Regions from separate parts of the Exiguobacterium sp. OS-77 genome, predicted to be linked through region 3. Evidence: riboswitches for the same ligand, from Rfam matches in the RefSeq annotation. Region 3 holds a riboswitch; each other region holds the start of a gene.
The links. Region 3 has a riboswitch for lysine ahead of EXG77_RS00470 (Na+/H+ antiporter NhaC family protein). Riboswitches for the same ligand answer to the same signal wherever they lie in the genome.
Positions count from the first base shown of each region.

Region 1: linked by a shared signal. The riboswitch ahead of EXG77_RS13660 (aspartate kinase) and the one ahead of EXG77_RS00470 (Na+/H+ antiporter NhaC family protein) in region 3 are both predicted to bind lysine.
Region 2: linked by a shared signal. The riboswitch ahead of EXG77_RS15095 (amino acid permease) and the one ahead of EXG77_RS00470 (Na+/H+ antiporter NhaC family protein) in region 3 are both predicted to bind lysine.

Region 1 covers NZ_DF239008.1:2,658,074-2,664,495, reverse strand. The annotation lists gene EXG77_RS13670 (argininosuccinate synthase) at 1-1,189, shown strand, start outside; gene argH (argininosuccinate lyase) at 1,186-2,556, shown strand; lysine riboswitch at 2,627-2,804, shown strand; gene EXG77_RS13660 (aspartate kinase) at 2,918-4,117, shown strand; gene EXG77_RS13655 (aspartate-semialdehyde dehydrogenase) at 4,131-5,123, shown strand; gene dapA (4-hydroxy-tetrahydrodipicolinate synthase) at 5,141-6,022, shown strand; gene dapB (4-hydroxy-tetrahydrodipicolinate reductase) at 6,019-6,422, shown strand, end outside.
Region 2 covers NZ_DF239008.1:2,963,162-2,969,583, forward strand. The annotation lists gene EXG77_RS15080 (DUF2252 domain-containing protein) at 1-289, opposite strand, end outside; gene msrA (peptide-methionine (S)-S-oxide reductase MsrA) at 358-1,305, opposite strand; gene EXG77_RS15090 (hypothetical protein) at 1,375-1,557, opposite strand; gene EXG77_RS15095 (amino acid permease) at 1,638-3,119, opposite strand; lysine riboswitch at 3,252-3,440, opposite strand; gene EXG77_RS15100 (MarR family winged helix-turn-helix transcriptional regulator) at 3,606-4,061, shown strand; gene EXG77_RS15105 (diguanylate cyclase) at 4,199-5,290, shown strand; gene EXG77_RS15110 (TetR/AcrR family transcriptional regulator) at 5,336-5,941, opposite strand; gene EXG77_RS15115 (HlyD family secretion protein) at 6,134-6,422, shown strand, end outside.
Region 3 covers NZ_DF239008.1:99,008-105,429, forward strand. The annotation lists gene htpG (molecular chaperone HtpG) at 1-1,586, shown strand, start outside; gene EXG77_RS00470 (Na+/H+ antiporter NhaC family protein) at 1,863-3,446, opposite strand; lysine riboswitch at 3,557-3,735, opposite strand; gene EXG77_RS00480 (hypothetical protein) at 3,828-4,565, opposite strand; gene EXG77_RS00485 (heme oxygenase) at 4,690-5,010, opposite strand; gene EXG77_RS00490 (cyclopropane-fatty-acyl-phospholipid synthase family protein) at 5,100-5,759, shown strand; gene EXG77_RS00495 (ABC transporter ATP-binding protein) at 5,772-6,422, shown strand, end outside.

The DNA.
Region 1 (6,422 bases), 2.6 Mb from region 3:
GATCTTAGCGTACTCTGGGGGACTTGATACATCGGTAGCCATCAAGTGGTTGAGCAAGGACTATGACGTCATTGCCTTATGCATGGATGTCGGAGAAGGAAAAGATTTATCCATCATTAAAGAAAAAGCACTCCTCGTCGGTGCGATCGAATCGATCGTCCTCGATGTTAAAGAAGAATTCGCACAAGACTTCGTTTTACCGGCACTTCAATATGGCGCGCATTACGAAAATGCCTATCCGTTGATTTCAGCGCTTTCGCGTCCGTTGATCGCAGAAAAGCTTGTCGAAGTCGCGCATCAGCACGGTGCGACGGCAGTCGCTCACGGATGTACCGGAAAAGGGAACGACCAAGTCCGGTTCGAAGTTTCAGTCGCAGCACTTGATCCATCACTCGAAGTCATCGCACCGGTCCGGGAATGGAAATGGTCACGGGAAGAAGAAATCGCCTATGCGAAAGAAAACAATGTGCCGATTCCGATCAACCTCGACAGCCCATACTCAATCGACATGAACCTTTGGGGACGGAGTAACGAATGTGGCGTCCTAGAAAACCCTTGGACAGAGCCACCGCAAGACGCTTATGCGTTGACAGTAGCGCCAGAAGACGCTCCGGATCAGGCAGAAGAAGTCATCATTGGCTTTGAAGCAGGTGTTCCGGTCTCGATCAACGGAACGACGTATCCACTGGCGAAACTGATCACGGAACTGAACATCATCGCTGGTGCACATGGGGTCGGACGGATTGACCACGTCGAGAACCGTCTCGTCGGTATCAAATCGCGGGAAGTCTATGAGTGCCCAGGCGCAACGGTGTTACTCAAAGCGCACGCTGCACTCGAGACGATTACATTGACGAAGGACGTCGCGCATTTCAAACCACTACTCAGCAAACAATACGCAGAAACGATCTATAACGGTCTCTTCCATGCACCATTGACGAAAGGCTTGAAAGCATTCTTGACAGCGACACAACAGGACGTCACAGGAGAAGTTCGCGTTAAACTGTTCAAAGGAAATGCAACTGTGACAGGTCGTCAGTCCGCTGTCTCGCTCTACGATGAGAAACTTGCGACGTACACGAAAGAAGACGCATTCGATCATGAAGCAGCAAAAGGCTTCATCAAATTACACGGACTTGCCGTTTCGACGCATGCGAGCGTACATCGTCAGGCGGGTGTCACGAAATGACCAAACTCTGGGGTGGACGTTTTACGGAAAGTGCTTCCGCTCAAGCGGAAGCCTTCGGAGCATCGATCACGTTCGATCAAAAATTAGCGAGCGTCGATTTAAAAGGCAGTCTCGCACACGCGCAGATGCTATTTGAACAAGGGATTCTTGCTCAAGACGAGTGGACACAAATCGAGCAAGGACTGAAGCAACTGGAAACGACGTTAGCAGACCATTCCTATACGTTAGCGGATGAGGACATTCATATGAACCTCGAGCGTTTATTGACAGAACAGATTGGTCCGGTTGCAGGAAAACTGCATACGGCACGGAGTCGAAATGACCAGGTCGCAACGGATTTACATCTATGGATGGAACAACATGTTGAGGCGTTGACGACAGCATTACGCGAGCTCCAGTTGGTCATCACGGAACAAGCGGAGCAACATATCGAGACGGTCATGCCAGGGTATACGCATTTGCAACGGGCACAACCGATCTCGCTTGCGCATCACTTGCTCGCTTATTTCTGGATGTTCGAACGTGATGTCGAACGGTTGACGGATAATCAAAAACGAATTCGGAAATCACCGCTCGGGGCAGGTGCGCTCGCGGGGACGACATTCCCGATCAATCGTTTCCGGTCTGCTGAGTTGCTCGGTTTTGAGTCGGTCTATCCAAACAGTCTTGATGCTGTCTCGGACCGTGATTTCGTCATCGAATACCTCGGGATCGCTTCGACCGTCATGATGCATCTCTCGCGCTTTTGTGAAGAAATCATCATCTGGGCGTCGCAAGAATTTAGCTTTATCGAGTTATCCGATGCCTTCTCAACAGGATCGAGCATGATGCCACAAAAGAAAAATCCTGATTTCGCTGAGTTGATTCGTGGAAAAACGGGGCGCGTCTACGGTAACCTGATGGGCTTCTTGACGACGATGAAGGCATTACCACTCGCTTACAATAAAGACATGCAAGAGGATAAGGAAGGGGTCTTCGATACAGTAGATACCGTTCTCCAATCCGTTCAAATCTTCACTGGAATGATTGAATCTGCGACGTTTAAGACCGAAGCGCTCAAGAAGGCGACAATGCAAGACTTCTCGAATGCAACGGAACTCGCCGACTACCTTGTGACGAAAGGCATACCATTCCGGGAAGCGCACGAAATCGTCGGCAAAGCCGTCCTTTACTGTGTGCAGAACGGTTGTTTCCTGAAGGATTTGAATCTCGAGACGTATCAAACCTTCCATCCGGATATCACGGAAGACGTCTATCCGCTCCTCGATCCGGTTCAAGCAGTGGCACGCCGGACAAGCTACGGCGGAACAGGGTTTGCTGCCGTGTCGGAGCAACTCGAACTCGCGAAACAGCATCTTGCGAATTGACGGATTTTGAAAAAAATCAGTCAAATGACTGGATTTAACAAAAGATGTCTGCTATAACTGTAACTAACAACCGACAGATAGAGGCGCGGATGACATGAGTAGTATCATTCTTGAAGGCAAGCATGCCGAATGATGTGAAAGGGGAAGTCCGCCGAAGTGAACGAGAAGATGCTTCTTCTCATTTGCTGGTACAACGGTTAAGATCCGTTGTACTGCCGAAACCGATGTTTCGGAGCGCTATCTTACGTAAAAGAACGAATGACTTTGTCTTCGTTTGTCCGATCGTGATAACGACGGGCCGTAGGAACGCTCCTACCGGCCCGTCGTTTTTTTTCTGTATCGGGACAAAGGAGATAGGATTGTGACAACTGTACTTAAATTTGGTGGAAGCTCGGTTGCGACTGTCGAACAGATTCAGTCTATTGCGAATTATTTGAAGAGTCGCGCAGCCGAAGGTGAAAAACTTGTCGTCGTCGTTTCAGCGATGGGCAAGATGACAGATTCTTTGATTGCTCAGGCGCAAGCCATCACAGATCGCCCCGAGCGCCGAGAACTCGATCGTCTGCTTGCCATCGGAGAAGAACAGACGATTTCATTACTCAGCATCGCCCTCAACTCACTCGGCGTCAAAGCGTTATCGCAAACAGGCGCTCAAGCGGGAATCAGTACGATGGGATTGCATACGAAAAGTAAGATCAAACAGATTGATGGAAATCTATTACGACAAAAACTCGAAACATACGATGTCGTCATCGTCGCTGGATTCCAAGGTGTCAACGAACTCGGTGATGTCACGACGCTCGGACGTGGTGGATCGGATACAACGGCTGTTGCCCTTGCGGCAGTCCTTGATAAACGGTGTGAAATCTACACGGATGTCGACGGTGTCTATACGGCTGATCCACGAATCCATGCTGCTGCTCAACCGATTCCGCACATCTCATATGATGAGATGATGGAGATGAGCGCCCTCGGGTCGAAGGTCATGGAAATGCGGAGTGTCGAACTAGGAAAAAAATACGGCGTACACATCTTCGTCGGGAAAACACTTGAATCGAAAAGGGGAACATGGATCATGGAAGCGACGGAAACAATGGAACAAAAAGCGGTGACGAGTGTCAGTGTGACGAAGAACGTCTTGACGGTATCAATCAAACACGTACCGCAAACGAATGCAGCAGTAGCCGATATCTTCGAACTGTTATCCAATCGCCACGTCAACATCGACATGATCAGTCAAACGACGTTCGACAGTGACATTTTCTTATCGTTCTCATGTCCACTCGATGAGGAAGAGTTCCTCGATGAAGCATTGAAAGACATCATGGATCGCTTCACGACAGTCAAGGTCGACCGCCACAATCAACACGCAAAATTATCTGTCGTCGGAATCGGGATGCGGGATGCAACAGGTGTCGCTTCGAAGTTGTTCGCAATCTTCCGAGCAGAGAACATCCCGTTCTATCAAGTCACGACATCAGAAATCAGCATCTCGTACACGATTGCACAAGCAGACATTGAACGGACGGTTGCAGCGATTGCAAACGCGTTCGAGTTATAAGGAGGAAAACAGGATGTATCATGTAGCCGTCATTGGAGCAACCGGCGCCGTCGGTCAAAAAATGTTACAAGTCCTAGCAGAACTGGACTTCCCGGTCAGCCGCCTGTCCGCTTACGCTTCTGCTCGTTCAGCAGGGAACACGGTACAGTTCAAGGGAGAAGATATTACGATCCAAGCGCTGACGCCAAATATCACAGAAGACGGGATCGATGTCGCGTTGTTCGCAGCAGGCGGAACGATCAGTGAGCAATATGCCCCGTTACTAGCTGAAAACGGAACACTCGTCGTTGATAATTCAAGTGCTTTCCGGATGCAGGAGACGATTCCGCTCGTCGTGCCAGAAGTCAATCCGCAAGCGATTCAAGCGACGGACCGCTTGATCGCAAATCCGAACTGTTCGACCATTCAATCCGTCGTCGCTTTAGCACCGCTCCAGTCACTGGGATTCGAACGGATCAACTATACGACGTATCAGGCCGTATCTGGTTCTGGTCAAAAAGGAATCGAGGATCTGGCACGTGGAGCACGCGGAGAAGAGCCCGTCAATTATCCGCATCCGATTCACGATAACATCTTGCCGCATATCGATGTATTCCTTGAGAACGGCTATACGAAAGAAGAGCAGAAGATGATTGATGAAACACGGAAAATCTTCAATCTTCCAGCATTACCTGTCAGTGCTACATGTGTCCGGGTTCCAGTCACGAATTCTCACTCGGTTGCAATCAACGTCACGTTTACACAACCGACGACGGTTGCAGCGATCCGTGAAGCACTTGAAAACGCACCGGGCGTCGTCCTCATCGATGATGTCGCGAATACGCGTTATCCGATGCCACTTGACGCGAGTGGGACGGACGATGTCTATGTCGGACGAATTCGACAAGATGATAGTCTCGCGAATACGTTCCATCTCTGGTGTGTAGCCGACAACATTCGAAAAGGTGCCGCCTCGAATGCCGTACAAGTCGCACGCCAAGCCATCGAACAGTCGATTCATTCATAAAAAAGGAGGAGTTCTTCATGTTCAAAGGAGCAGGTACAGCGCTCGTCACACCATTTAATGAAGCAGGCGAGTTGGATCTACACGTATTCGAACGCTTGATCGAGCAACAACTCGCAGCAGGAATTCAGGCGCTTGTCGTCGGAGGAACGACAGGAGAAGGATCGACACTGACGAACACGGAATTCGAACAACTACTGACGACTGCCGTTCAAATCACGGCAGGACGAGTACCAGTCATTGCCGGAACGGGTTCGAACAACACGGCAGCAACAATCGAGAAGACGTTACTCGCAGAGCGCCTCGGTGCGGACGCAGCGATGCTCGTCACACCGTACTACAATAAAACATCGCAAGCGGGTCTCGTCGCACATTTCACGGCGGTCGCTGATGCAACCGAATTACCAATCATGCTGTACAACGTTCCGTCGCGGACAGGAGTTGCGATCGCAGTCGAAACAGCAGTGACGTTAGCACGTCATCCACGAATCCAAGCCTTTAAGGAAGCGAGTGGAGATGTCAGCTTCATGGGTGAACTGATGGCGGCGATTCCGGAAGACTTCGCGGTCTTCTGTGGAAATGATGATCAAATCCTGCCGTACATGGCATGGGGCGCACAAGGCGTCATCTCAGTTCTTTCGAACCCGTACCCAGCAGAGACACAAGCACTTGCTGAGGCGTTACTAGCGCAAGATCTCGTCACGGCACGCCGGATTCAGGCAGACTTGTTACCGGTCATCGGTGCCTTGTTCAGTGATGTCAATCCGATTCCAGTTAAAGCATCGCTTGAAGAACTCGGCTTTGCTGTCGGTGCGCCACGCTTGCCGCTCGTCCGTCAATCGGAAGCGGGGCACGCCCACTTACTCGAAACGATGCGGGCTTACAAAGGGGTGGTTCGATGAAACTCGCGTTACACGGTTATGGGGCGACAGGACAATACGTCGTCGAACTCGCACCACAAAGTGTCGTAGCGATCGTTGACCGGACGAAGTCATCCGATACGATCGCTTCATATGCCGAGCTAACGGAGATGTCAGAAACGGTCGATGCGATCATCGACTTCTCGCATCCGAGTTTGCTACCGGATCTGCTCGCATATGGACTGGCGACAAAAACACCACTTGTCATCGCGACGACTGGTTTTTCGGAGGCGGAACTGGCATCGATCAAGGACGCCGCAAAAGAAATTCCAATTTTCCAGTCGTACAATATGTCGTACGGCATCGCGATGGTGCAGCAACTGCTGAAGACACTTGTGCCACTAGCAGGAGCGTATGACATCGAATTGCTCGAGAAACATCA
Region 2 (6,422 bases), 2.9 Mb from region 3:
AGATGATATCTCCCTTCGCATTGCCATGGACACCGAAATTCTCAAAATGAAGATCTCCCTGAATCCACGTCGGTTTATCAAGAGGTGTATCAAAACCAAGGGGGATTCGCGTCACGTCATAATAAAACAGATGCGAACTCCCACGGAAAAAGCGAAACGGACTCAAGCTCATCTTGTCGTACTTTTCCTGACGTGCTTGCTCATCGAGCTGACGGATTTCGTGATCGTAGAAATCAAGCACCTTCGCAATCGTCATTTGTCGAATCTCTTCATATACAGGTCGAAACATTCGATTCTCTCCCTTCCATTTGAAAAAAAGAGCAGTCAAAACGAAATCGTTTGACTGCTCCTTACATGTTACTCGAAATGTTTTTTATATTCCCCATATCCTGCCGAATCAAGCTCTTCAAGCGGAATAAATCGTAATGCTGCTGAGTTGATACAATAGCGAAGACCACCAAGTTCTGTCGGACCATCATCGAAGATATGACCGAGGTGACTATCCGCATTCGCAGAACGCACTTCCGTCCGCGTCATCCCGTGACTCGTATCGAGTTCGACTTCCATCTTGTCTTCTGAGATGGGTTTAGCGAAGCTCGGCCAACCACAGTTTGACTGGAACTTATCTTTTGATGTGAAGAGTGGTGTACCATCGACGATATCGACGTACAGTCCTGGACGTTCTTCATCCCAGTATTCGTTACGGAAAGCGGGTTCTGTCCCGTTCTCTTGTGTGACTTTATACTGAATTGGTGTCAGACGCTCTTTCAATTCTTTTTCCTTACCGTGGTCCTTCCACGCTTCTTTGATGAATTTCGCGCGACCTGAGCCGACACTATACATCTGATAACGGAACGGATTCTTTTTATAATAATCTTGGTGATATTCTTCGGCTGGCCAAAACGGCTTTTCTGGACGAATCTCTACCGCGACCGGACGCGAGAAGCGTCCTGATGCGTCAAGCGCTGCTTTCGAACGTTCAGCTGCTTCACGCTGTGCTTCATCGACATAAAAGATAGCCGGTTGGTACGATTCACCACGGTCATTGAATTGACCTCCACCATCTGTCGGGTCGATTTGACGCCAGAAGATCTCGAGTAATTCTTCGTACGTAATGACGGACGGATCGTACGTGACTTCAACCGCCTCCAAGTGACCTGTCGTTTCCGAACAGACCTCTTTATAAGTCGGGTTCTCTGTATGACCACCGGTATATCCTGAAATGACCTGCTCTACCCCATCATATTTATGGAATGGCTTGACCATGCACCAGAAACAACCACCTGCAAATATTGCTTTTGCCATCTATCTTCCCCTCCTCTGTATGTGTCTATTTTACCGCGTTCGGAGAATGGACTCGACTTTCCTGCTCATTCAATCCTCTGGGTTCGCTTTTAGACGACGCATGACGAAGTAAATCGCTGCAAAGACAAGAAGAAGTCCTCCAAGCGAATACCAGATGTTATTCAAACGATAGATCATTTGGTACAAGGCAAGCGTCACAAGCAATAATGCGATCGGTAAGAAGGCACGCTTAAAGTGGTACCAGTAATTCACGAAGATCGCCTCCTGTTTTTCTTTCATCTTACTTGAAGCGACATCTAAAAAGCCACCTTCATTTGAAGGTGGCTCAATGATTAAGATTGACGTGGATGTTCTGGGAAGTCCATCTCGTCATAACGAACGATTGACGTCCGGTTTTTGAATTTATGTCCTAACCAGAAGGCAAGGAATAATGGAATACCAACATACGTTGCGGCAATTCCGACCCAATCAATTTGATCAGCGAGGAATGCGGCATAGTTTTGACCGACGATGACGAGGAAACAAAGACCGAATGCGAACAGCGGACCGAACGGGAACGCTGGTGCAACATATGGTAAGTCTTTCAACGAGTGACCTTGTGCAACGAATCCTTTACGGAAGCGATAGTGACTGATCGCAATCCCGAGCCATGCGATGAATCCTGTCATCCCGGAAGCATTGAGTAACCACAGGTAGACTTGTCCACCAAACATCGACGTCAAGAAACAGAGCGCACCGACTGCACCTGTTGCAAGCAAGGCGTTACGAGGTACACCGTTTTTCGAGACTTTTGCGAACAACTTCGGTGCATCCCCTTGACGCGCCAGTGTGTACAGCATCCGTGTCGAAGCATACATACCTGAGTTTCCGGCAGATAAAACAGACGTCAAGATGACGGCGTTCATGAGTGCTGCTGAGAACGCAAGACCTGCTTTTTCAAAGACGAGCGTAAACGGACTGACGGCTACGTCCGTAATGTCATTCGAAACCAAGTTCGGACTTGTATACGGAATGAGCATTCCGATGACGAAAATCGCGAAGACGTAGAAAAGCAAGATGCGCCAGAAGACTTGTTTGACTGCTTTTGGAACATTCTTTTTCGGATCTTCCGATTCACCCGCGGCAATCCCGACCAGTTCTGTACCTTGGAAACTGAATCCGGCAACGAGAATGATACCGATGACGGCAGGAATCCCACCGACGAACGGCGCATCGCCAAGAGCAAAGTTTTTAAAGCCAACCGGTGGCTCCGATGTAAAGACACCGAAAATCATCGCAACACCGACGACTAAGAAGACGATAACGGTAACGACTTTAATCATGGCGAACCAATACTCCGCTTCTCCGAATCCTTTAACGGAGAAGTAGTTCAAGCCAATCATGAGTAAGAGGAACAAAGCACTGAAATAAAATCCAGGAACGTCCGGGAACCAATACGTCATAACAATTTGTGCTGCGACGAGTTCGACTGCGATCGTGACTGCCCAGTTGTACCAGTAGTTCCAGCCAAGTGCAAAGCCGAATGATGGATCGACGAATTTCGTTCCATATGTCGAGAAGGATCCAGCGACAGGCATGTACGCCGCCATTTCACCAAGACTTGTCATGAGGAAGTAGACCATCAGACCAACGATTGCATACGATAGGAGCGCCCCACCTGGTCCTGCTGCTGCGACGGAAGCACCGGACGCAATGAAGAGTCCTGTTCCGATTGCCCCACCGATGGCGATCATCGACATATGACGGGCTTGTAATCCACGTTTTAATCCTTCTGCTGTCGAATCTGTTGTTTGTTTTACATCTAGATTGTTCATTTCGTTCGCTTCTCTCTGTTTAGATTTTTTGAGAGGACACTTTTTGAATGAAAAAAACAAAAAGCGTCCTCATCTTCCAGATGGAAGATGAGAACGCAACATAATAAAATGGATGCGCCTCATTCTACCGTCGTGAAAGATAGCTCTCCACAAGTAAGTGATACCCGACTTGTGACAGTATTAGACCTATTCGATCTAATCCCAATCGATCATCTTCAAAGCGATGATTGATTTCGGCAATTCTTCCTTTCAGGTCACTTCATCTGTCGCTTGACGACATCCGTAACCGTACTCTTAAGAACTGCAACCTCCATCCCACTGGTTGAGTGAGAACTGAATTAAGTTAGTTATTACTACGCCATATTACACAAAACGCCACGAAATTGTCAATTGCCTTTTTCGAATCTGGGGTAGTCGATGGTAAAAATCCGATATGTTTAGTACACTAAATGGTAGAAGTCCACTGAGAGAAAGGATGCTGCTTGCATGCCACAGGAACGTGATTTGCTAACTTATCGACTCGAGGAACAAATGCGTGTCATTCTTCGTACCCTGCGACGTGAACTTAACCGGCTATTTGAAGGAACGGCGACCCGGAGTGAATTTTTCATCTTACGAAGCCTTTCAGAAAATGGTCCTCAGCGCCCGACGCTTCTCGCGGAACAATTTGAGCTCGCGACGAGTCAAGTCACTGCTTTAACGGATAAGCTGTATAAACAAGGATACGTCACACGGACACGTTCGACGGAAGATCGTCGTTCGATCGTCCTCGCTTTGACGGAGGACGGGGAACGTGCATTTCGAGATCTCGAAATCGTTCGGAAAAACTATTTACAAGATCGCTTCGGTACATTGACGGAAGAAGAGCTCGAAACGATGATTCGTGTCTTTGATAAAATTTTACAGACGATGGATGAGGATACTCTTACTTCATCTTCTTAAAAACGGTAGATTTTCTACCGTTTTTTCTATTTTGTCTAAAGATTTCTCTATGTCTAACCGTTATCTACTTGAGTATACTGGAAGTATATATATGGAAATCTGTTAGCTGGGGGAGTTGGGAGGATTTGTTGGCCATCATGAATCAATTCATCATTAACTTTTGTCTACTGTTCACAACGATTACTCTCTTGTTCTTACCGTTTCGGAATCAACCGCGTATTTCATTGAACTCCAAATGGAGCATTCGACTTATACTCGGAGCAGTCTCTGGTCTGATTGCGGTTTTATTGATGTTTAACGGGATTCAAATCGACGTCGCCCGTGTTGATTTACGTATCGTTCCTGTCGCAATCGCCATGCTGATCGGTGGTTTCCCAAGCGCCATCGTTGCTGGTGCAATGATCATCGGGACACGTTACTTTTTAACACCAGTTGATCAAATGGAAGGATTTTATTTATCGACGTTGATCATCGTCTTGTTCATCACGACGATTGGGATCATTCGTCGATTCATCCATGTCTCGATGCGTCATTTTCAGCTTATGGTGTTGGTCGGTATTCTCTATTCGTTACCCGCCATCTACATCCTGACGAACAGCTGGTCGACATTCTTTAAAATCTCGATTGCGTACGTCTTCTTTAATTTATTAGCTGGCTTTGTCGCTTATCGATTACTGACGGAATTACGCCGTCACTTCGAAAACATCCAGTATCAGCAGAAACTCGCCATGACGGATGCTTTGACAGGGCTCGCCAATCGTCGTCGTCTGGATGACTCGCTTTCGCTTGTCGGTTCGACCGACCAAGGCTATTCGCTTGTACTCATCGATATCGATTTCTTCAAGCATGTCAATGATACATATGGTCATGATGCGGGCGATGATGTGTTACGCCAACTCGGCATGACTCTCGCTTCCTTAACGCGTCCAGACGACCTCGTCGGACGGTACGGTGGTGAAGAATTTTTAATCATCTTACCAAGTACTTCAGCGAAAGAAGCGCAAAAAATAGCAGAACTAGCTCGGCTGACGGTCGCACGTAACCTGTTCCCGACAGCAGATGTACCTGATCTGCAAATCACGATCTCACTTGGGATTTCCCATTCCAGTGGTTCGCATACGTCACTTGAAGCATTACAACAGGCAGATAAAGCGTTGTATTACTCAAAAGAAAGCGGACGGAATCGTAGTACGATCTATACGAAAGAACTTGCATTCCGACAGGCTTAAACTGATTGGACACTTCCGTAGGGGAGTGTCTTTTCTTTTACGTCTTCATTCCGTCTCTTTAGGAAAACCGATGCTTTCAACCGTTCCAAAGACAATCATCCGACTTAATTGTTCTGCCATGTATTCTGATGAATACGGTCGACCGTTTCGTAACCACGAAATCAACAATCCCAACTGTCCACCAATGACATAGTTTAATAATAAGTCCCGATCGACGAACGTAGCTTCTTCTGTGATTTGCGGTCGAAACACAATTCGATAATTCTCTTTCAATGTATCGAGAAAACGAGAGATGAACGTTTTGATCGGTCCTTGAACGAGCATCGTCTGATAGAATAATTCATTTTCTTCGATATGAATGAACAAACGAGCAAAATAGCGACTCACCTGCTCGACTGTCGGAAAGACAGTTCCTGTACCCGTGATCCGAATCGCTTGTTCAAGTGCCTTCATTTGCTCCTCAACGATTTGGTCGAGCAAATCATACTTATCCGTATAGTGTGCGTAGAAGGTTGAACGATTCACACCGGCTCCATCCGTCAGCATTTTGACAGTAATACTTGAAAAGCTGTGCGTCTTCAGTAAACGAAATAATTCCATTGTAATACGGTCACGTGACCGTTTTGGTCGGGGATCACGGCTCTCATTCATCCATATTTCACTCCTTTTTCATCATCTTTTCATTAATGAATCCGTTATCATCTATTTTTCCAACATTTTGTCGGAAATTGTCGGTTGTTTGTTAGCTAACGATCCATATAATTAACTATATTAATTACTCCTCCCCCCAGAGGAGTACTTTTTTTGAATCGATTGTACACAAGAAAGGATGCTAACACACCCATGAGTATGAAAAAATTATTGATCATCAATATCGTGACACTCATCGTTTTAATCGGTGGTGGTGTTGTCGGATACTACTATTACGATCAAGCAACGAGCTATGTCAAAACAGACAATGCGAAAATCGACGGTAAGATGATAACGGTTGCGAGCCCAAGCGCTGGTAAATTAACAGACTGGTCTGCGAAAACAGGCGAATCACTCGCCAGTGGGGCAACAGTCGGACACGTCATGACGGCACAAGCCGGCCAAAAACCGACGGACCTCTCGGTTTCAATGCCCTCAAAAG
Region 3 (6,422 bases):
CGATCGCGAAGAGTGGATCGCTTGCCTTCAAAGCAGAAAACGAAGTACAAGATGGTCATGATATCATCGGTCAATTCGGTGTCGGATTCTATTCTGCATTTATGGTCGCAGACGTCGTCACTGTTGTTACGAAACCATTCGGCGGTGCGGTCGCTTATAAATGGGAATCGCGTGGTGTCGAAGGTTATACGATCGAGGAAGTCGACAAGGAAACCGTCGGAACGGAGATTACACTCCACATCAAGGCGAACGAGGAAGAAGAATCGTATGATGAATACCTCGAGACATATCGTCTGCGTAGCATCATCAAAAAATACTCGGATTTCATCCGTTATCCGATCGAGATGAAGGAACTCGAACGTCAGCCGATCGAAGGCAGTGACGAGACGGAAGAGGTCGAAGTCGTCAAGACGATCAACAGCATGGTGCCGATCTGGCGGAAGAATAAACGGGAATTGACAGACGAAGACTATACGAACTTCTACCAAGAGAAGCGGTATGGTTTCGACACACCGGCGAAACATATTCATATCAGTGTCGACGGCGCTGTTCGTTATCAATCGATCTTATTCATTCCGGAGCAAGCACCGTACGATTATTATTCGAAGGAATTTGAAAAGGGTCTTGAACTCTATGCCAATGGTGTCTTGATCATGGAAAAATGCAGCGACTTGTTGCCGGATCACTTCAGTTTCGTCAAAGGGATGGTCGATTCGGAAGACTTATCGCTCAACATCTCGCGTGAGTTACTGCAGCACGATCGTCAATTGAAATTGATCGCGAAAAACATCCAAAGTAAGATCAAGACACAACTCGAAGCACTTCTGCGCGAGGATCGCACGAAGTACGAAACGTTCTATCAAGCGTTCGGACGTCAGCTGAAGTTCGGTATGTACAATGATTACGGCATGCATAAAGAACAGGTGCAGGACCTCATCCTCTTCTACTCAGCGAAGGAGAAGAAGTTGATCACGCTTGCGGAATACGTCGCAGCGATGCCGGAAGATCAAGCATATATTTACTACGCCGCTGGTGAGAGTACGAATCGTTTAGACAAGTTACCACAATCCGAACTTGTGCGTGATAACGGGTACGACATCTTGTACTTCACCGAAGAGATCGATGAGTTCGCGATCCAGATGCTCGTGACATATAACGAGAAGACGTTCAAGTCAGTCACGAGTAGCGATCTAGGGATTGAAGCAGAAGCGGCAGAGACGACGGACGCACAAGCGGAGATGTTCCAAGCAATGCAGGAAGTGTTAAGTGGACAAGTCAAGGAAGTCAAAGCATCAACGCGTCTAAAATCGCATCCCGTCTGTTTTGCGACGGACGGCGCCGTCTCGATCGAGATGGAGAAAATCTTGAAGGCGATGCCGAATAACGAAGGGGTAGAAGCGGTCAAGATTCTTGAATTGAATCCGTCACATGCGGTGTTCCAATCTCTTGAAGCAGCGTATCAAAACGATCGTTCGAAATTCGAGCGCTATACCAAACTAATGTATCAACAAGCATTACTTGTCGAAGGACTTCCACTCGAGGATCCAGTAGCGTTCGCGAATGATGTGTGTGAACTTATGGTATAAGACATGACATGAAGTCGAAAAAAAGGGGCTGACTCAAAGTTGGTCTCTACAAAGATAAGGGTGGCAGAATGATGATCTGCCACCCTTATCTCGTAACAAAAAGAATGGCGCGTCACACGCCACTCCTACAGGAAAAGCGCATTTATGCGCTGTCAGAGACGAACGAGACCCGTTTTCCTGCTTCATTTAAACAGGAAAACAGGCTTGTGTCTCGCCTGAGGAAAGGGCGTGAAAAGACGCGTCATTCTTTTTTGAGTCAGTCCCTTTTTCATTTCATCAATCCGTTTGTAAATCCGAAGCAGTTTCGCCTTTTTTCGAGAGAACGTTCAAGACGACGACGAAGAGTACGAATGTGACAAGAGCTCCGATGAAACCGAAGACCGAAGACTCCGTGAAACCGATGACTAAATAACCGACTGCCGCAGTGACGGCACCGACTAGCGCATACGGTAACTGTGTCGTAACGTGATCGATATGATGGGATCCAGCCCCTGTCGAACTGAGGATCGTCGTATCGGAAATCGGTGAACAATGGTCACCGAAGACAGATCCAGCAAGAACAGCAGCAAGCGTCGGTAATAAGAGTGAGGCATCGACAGCCATGACGAGATCCGCACCGATTGGCAACATGATCCCGAATGTGCCCCAACTTGTTCCTGTCGAGAATGCCATCAAGCCGGCAATCAAGAATAATAAGAACGGCAAGTACGAAGCAGAAATCGAGTTGCTGATGAAGCTTGCGAGATAATCGCCTGTTTTCATATCACCAATAACAGCGATGATCGTCCAAGCAAATAATAGAATCACGACTGCTGGCCACATCGAACGCATACCAGCGACGATGCTTGCCCGGTAATCGCGACCCGGAATTTTTCGTCCGATCAGCATCAAGAAAGCGACGATTAAACTGATGACGACACCTGCGACAAGTGAGCGTGTGACGTCTGTTGCCTCAAATGCTCCAATTAAAGTAAACGGACGGTTGTCGGCTGCAAGTGCCTGAGCACCTGTTCCGAGTAACGCACTGATCGTAGCAATGACAAGAACGACGATCGGAACGACGAGATCCCGGACTTTTCCGTTCGTATGTTCGTTGACCTCTTTTGCCATCCCCATCGGTGTTCCTTTTGACGCATCAAAAAGTTCACCATTCGCGGCACGGCGTTCATGCTGTTTCATCGGTCCGACAGAGACGCCAGAGTAAGCGATGTAAAGTGTTAAAAGTAACGCGAAAATCGCATAGAAGTTCATCGGAACGATCATCATGAAGGCACTAAACGCTGAGTAATCCGTAATCGAGTGCGTCGTTAGGATACCAGCGATGATGGAAATGATGAATGCACCCCAACTCGAAAGGGGACTGATGACACAAACAGGTGCAGCTGTTGAGTCGATCAAATAGGCAAGCTTCGCACGTGAGACACCACGGCGATCCGTTAGCGGACGACTGACATTGCCGACAGCAAGACTATTGAAGTAATCATCGATGAAAATCAAGATACCGAGTCCGAAGGCGACTAAGCGTGCACCACGCGCTGTCTTGACGTGCGTAGAAGCCCATTCACCGAAGGCGCGAGCGCCACCGGATGTCTGAATCAATGTGGAAAGGACACCGAGCAATAACAAGAAAACAAGTAATAAAACGTTCCACTCATTCAAGGCACCATCCGCCCAAAAGAGGCTAAAGATATTCTTGCCGAGATAGGTTACCGTATCAATCGGGTTAAAACGGTGAAGTAACAGGGCACCGACGAGAATGCCGACACCTAACGAAAGAACGACCTTTCGGGTAAAGATGGCTAATAAGATAGCTAGTAAAGCAGGTACAAGGGCAATAATGGAATCTGAATAGTTGACCATGAAAAATATCCTCCTCTTTAAAAATGGCTTAAAGATGAGACCCCGCGGCACAAAAAAAGCAAGGGCACCGGCAACAAAGCCGACACCCTCGCTGGATGCGTCTTTCTTAGCCGAATTGGAGCGCTCCATACAACTGTTATGTATGGCAATCGATCGGGTATTTCCCGAATCGACCAACGACGGCATGCTCGACGCATACTGTCATTTCGGCGATGTCACCTTTCCTGTAGTCGTCTTCGTTGTCATCCTCGGACCAAGTACTGATTGAAATCGCGCCTCTACCTCATCGATAGAATAGTCATATTCTGTTCTTATGGACACTTTATCACGTATTTCAAAAAAGATTCAACCATATATTCTGATAATTTAAGACAAAGTTGCTCATTCGGCAAAATGTTGAATGAGCTGTTTCATCAAATAGGCTTGGTTTTCTTCGAATTGTTTTTTTCGATGACCGTTCGCGCCAGATGGATGGGGGAAGTTGGAAAGAAGCTGATGCTGTTCGATTCGTCCATCCTGAATCAATCCACGGACTTGCGTCTCGACGACCCGACCGAGTGGAATTAATAACGCTGGTTTTTGTAACTGATTGATCTCAGCGACGAAGTGTTCTTCCGCGTAGTGCCTCAATAAAGGACTGCGATTGATCTTCGGTTGATGACCCGAGTAATTCTTTTCGCGATAAAAGACGGGTTGCTTTAACAGCGACGTCGGATGTAACAATTCCTGGTGTTGATGAAATAAGCTAGCTGTTGTCTCGATTCCGAGCAATGCTGGAAGCTCGAGTGTATCAAGCATCTGGACGAGGTTACGTCGCATCGTTCCGGCAAAACTGGCTGCATATTTGACGATGCGTGCCGTCCCTTCTAGTGAAGCCCCATGATGGAGGGCATCCGTTGCTTCTTCGAAAGCGATTCGCATCTGTTCAAAACCTGGTGTGATCCCGATGATGACGACTTTTGCTTCAGTATTGACATATTCGCCAATCGGAGAGTAATAGACGGTCAGCTCGTTCTCCTGTTGCAATAAAAAATCGTCCGTCCATAATTCATCACGTCGTAACGTACGATCATCAGGTAAGCTACGAATGGCTTGTTCAAATATAGTTAATGAATTCATGAAGAACCCTCTCTCTCTGTATTGGCACTATAATAACAAATAATACCATTTGAGACAATTACACCCTTTCACTATTTGTGTATAGGTATATAAAAAAGGACTCGAGACGAGTCCTTTTCGTGCATCATGCGCGTTCTTTGACCGAAGCAACTTCATATGTCAGAATCTCGCTGCCGAGCATTGGCGATTCTCCTGCCTCACTACTCGCAGGTCGACTATGTGACGCTTTGAAATCGTCACTCTCCCGCCATGCTTGAAAACTCTTCATGTCTTCCCAATACATGTTGACGTTCATTTCATCATGTTCTTCGATGTTTTGCGTCAATAAGACCTCGACGCGGATGAATCCGTCCATCGTATCAAGTCCACTTGGACGCGTAAAACGAGGAGCGAGAGCTGCAGCCATCCCTTTTTTGACTTTAATCCGGTTCGTAACGACGATCATCATAAAATCCCCTTTCAAAAAACGAGTAACGTACTTCTTCAGTATAGTACGATGAAGGCAAGAATGCCGGAAAGAAGGAACAAACGACAATGAATGAACAGGAATACGATCAACGATTACGAATCGAGACCATTGAGATGCAACACCTCTATGGTGTGTTTAGTCACTACAATCGATATGAACCAACGCCTTATGCGGCACTAGACGAATTATGCGAAACGTATTTGTTTCAAAAACAGGACACGGTCATTGATTTCGGGTGTGGGAAAGGGCGTTTGAACTTTTACTTACACGACCGATTCGATTGTTCCGTCATCGGAATCGAGATGAACGGACAATTTTACGAGGACGCACTCCGGAATATGGCGAACTACCAAAGTCGACGGAAGCGGCGTTCCGGAAGTTTGCGATTTGAACAGACGTATGCCGAGCAGTATGCCATTCCGGATGAGACGAATAAGTTTTATTTCTTCAATCCATTCTCTTCACAAATTTTCATGAAAGTGATCGATCACATTTTAAGTTCGGTCGAACGTTCCCCACGTTCGGTTGATCTCATCTTGTATTACCCGACCGATGAATACCGGGAGTACCTGGAGCGTCATACCGTATTCGAGCAAGTCGATGAGATTCGATTACGAGACCTCTATGAAAAAAATCATGACGAGCGGTTCGTCATCTATCGCTTTGATCCGAACAAACTGCTTCAAAACGGGTATGAATACAGTGAGGAAAGAAATAAAAGATAAGGAGGTCGGATGATGATCCGTTTAGAGCATGTCACGAAAGAGTTTGCACCGGGGCGTGGAATATTCGATGTCAGTTTTACAGTTGATCCGGGTACGATATTCGGTTTCATCGGACCAAATGGATCTGGAAAATCAACGACACTCCGACATTTGATGGGACTATTGGCTGCGGATGGTGGAAAGGCGACGATCGGTGGTTTTGATTGCTGGAAGCAAAGTAAAGAAGTGAAGAAATTGGTCGGTTATTTGCCGGGGGAGATTAGTTTACCTGGAGACATGACGGGAGCAGACATGCTGGATTTGATGCAACGACTACACGGTAGCGATCCGGCACGGCGACAACTGTTGTTGAAACGATTTCCTTTTGAGACGAAGACGAAAATCCGCAAAATGTCAAAAGGGATGAAACAAAAACTGGCACTAGTCGGTTGCTTCATGAAGGATGCACCCGTCTATCTACTTGATGAGCCGACCAGTGGACTCGATCCTTTGATGCAAGAGCGTTTTTTAGAGTGGATCGAACAGGAGAAACATGCTGGAAAAGCGATTCTGATGAGTTCACATCACTTTCCGGAGATGGAAAAATCGTGCGATCGAGCGGCTTTAATCAAAGCAGGACGCATTATCGTCGAATCGGATATTCATGAGTTGGTTCGATCGAGT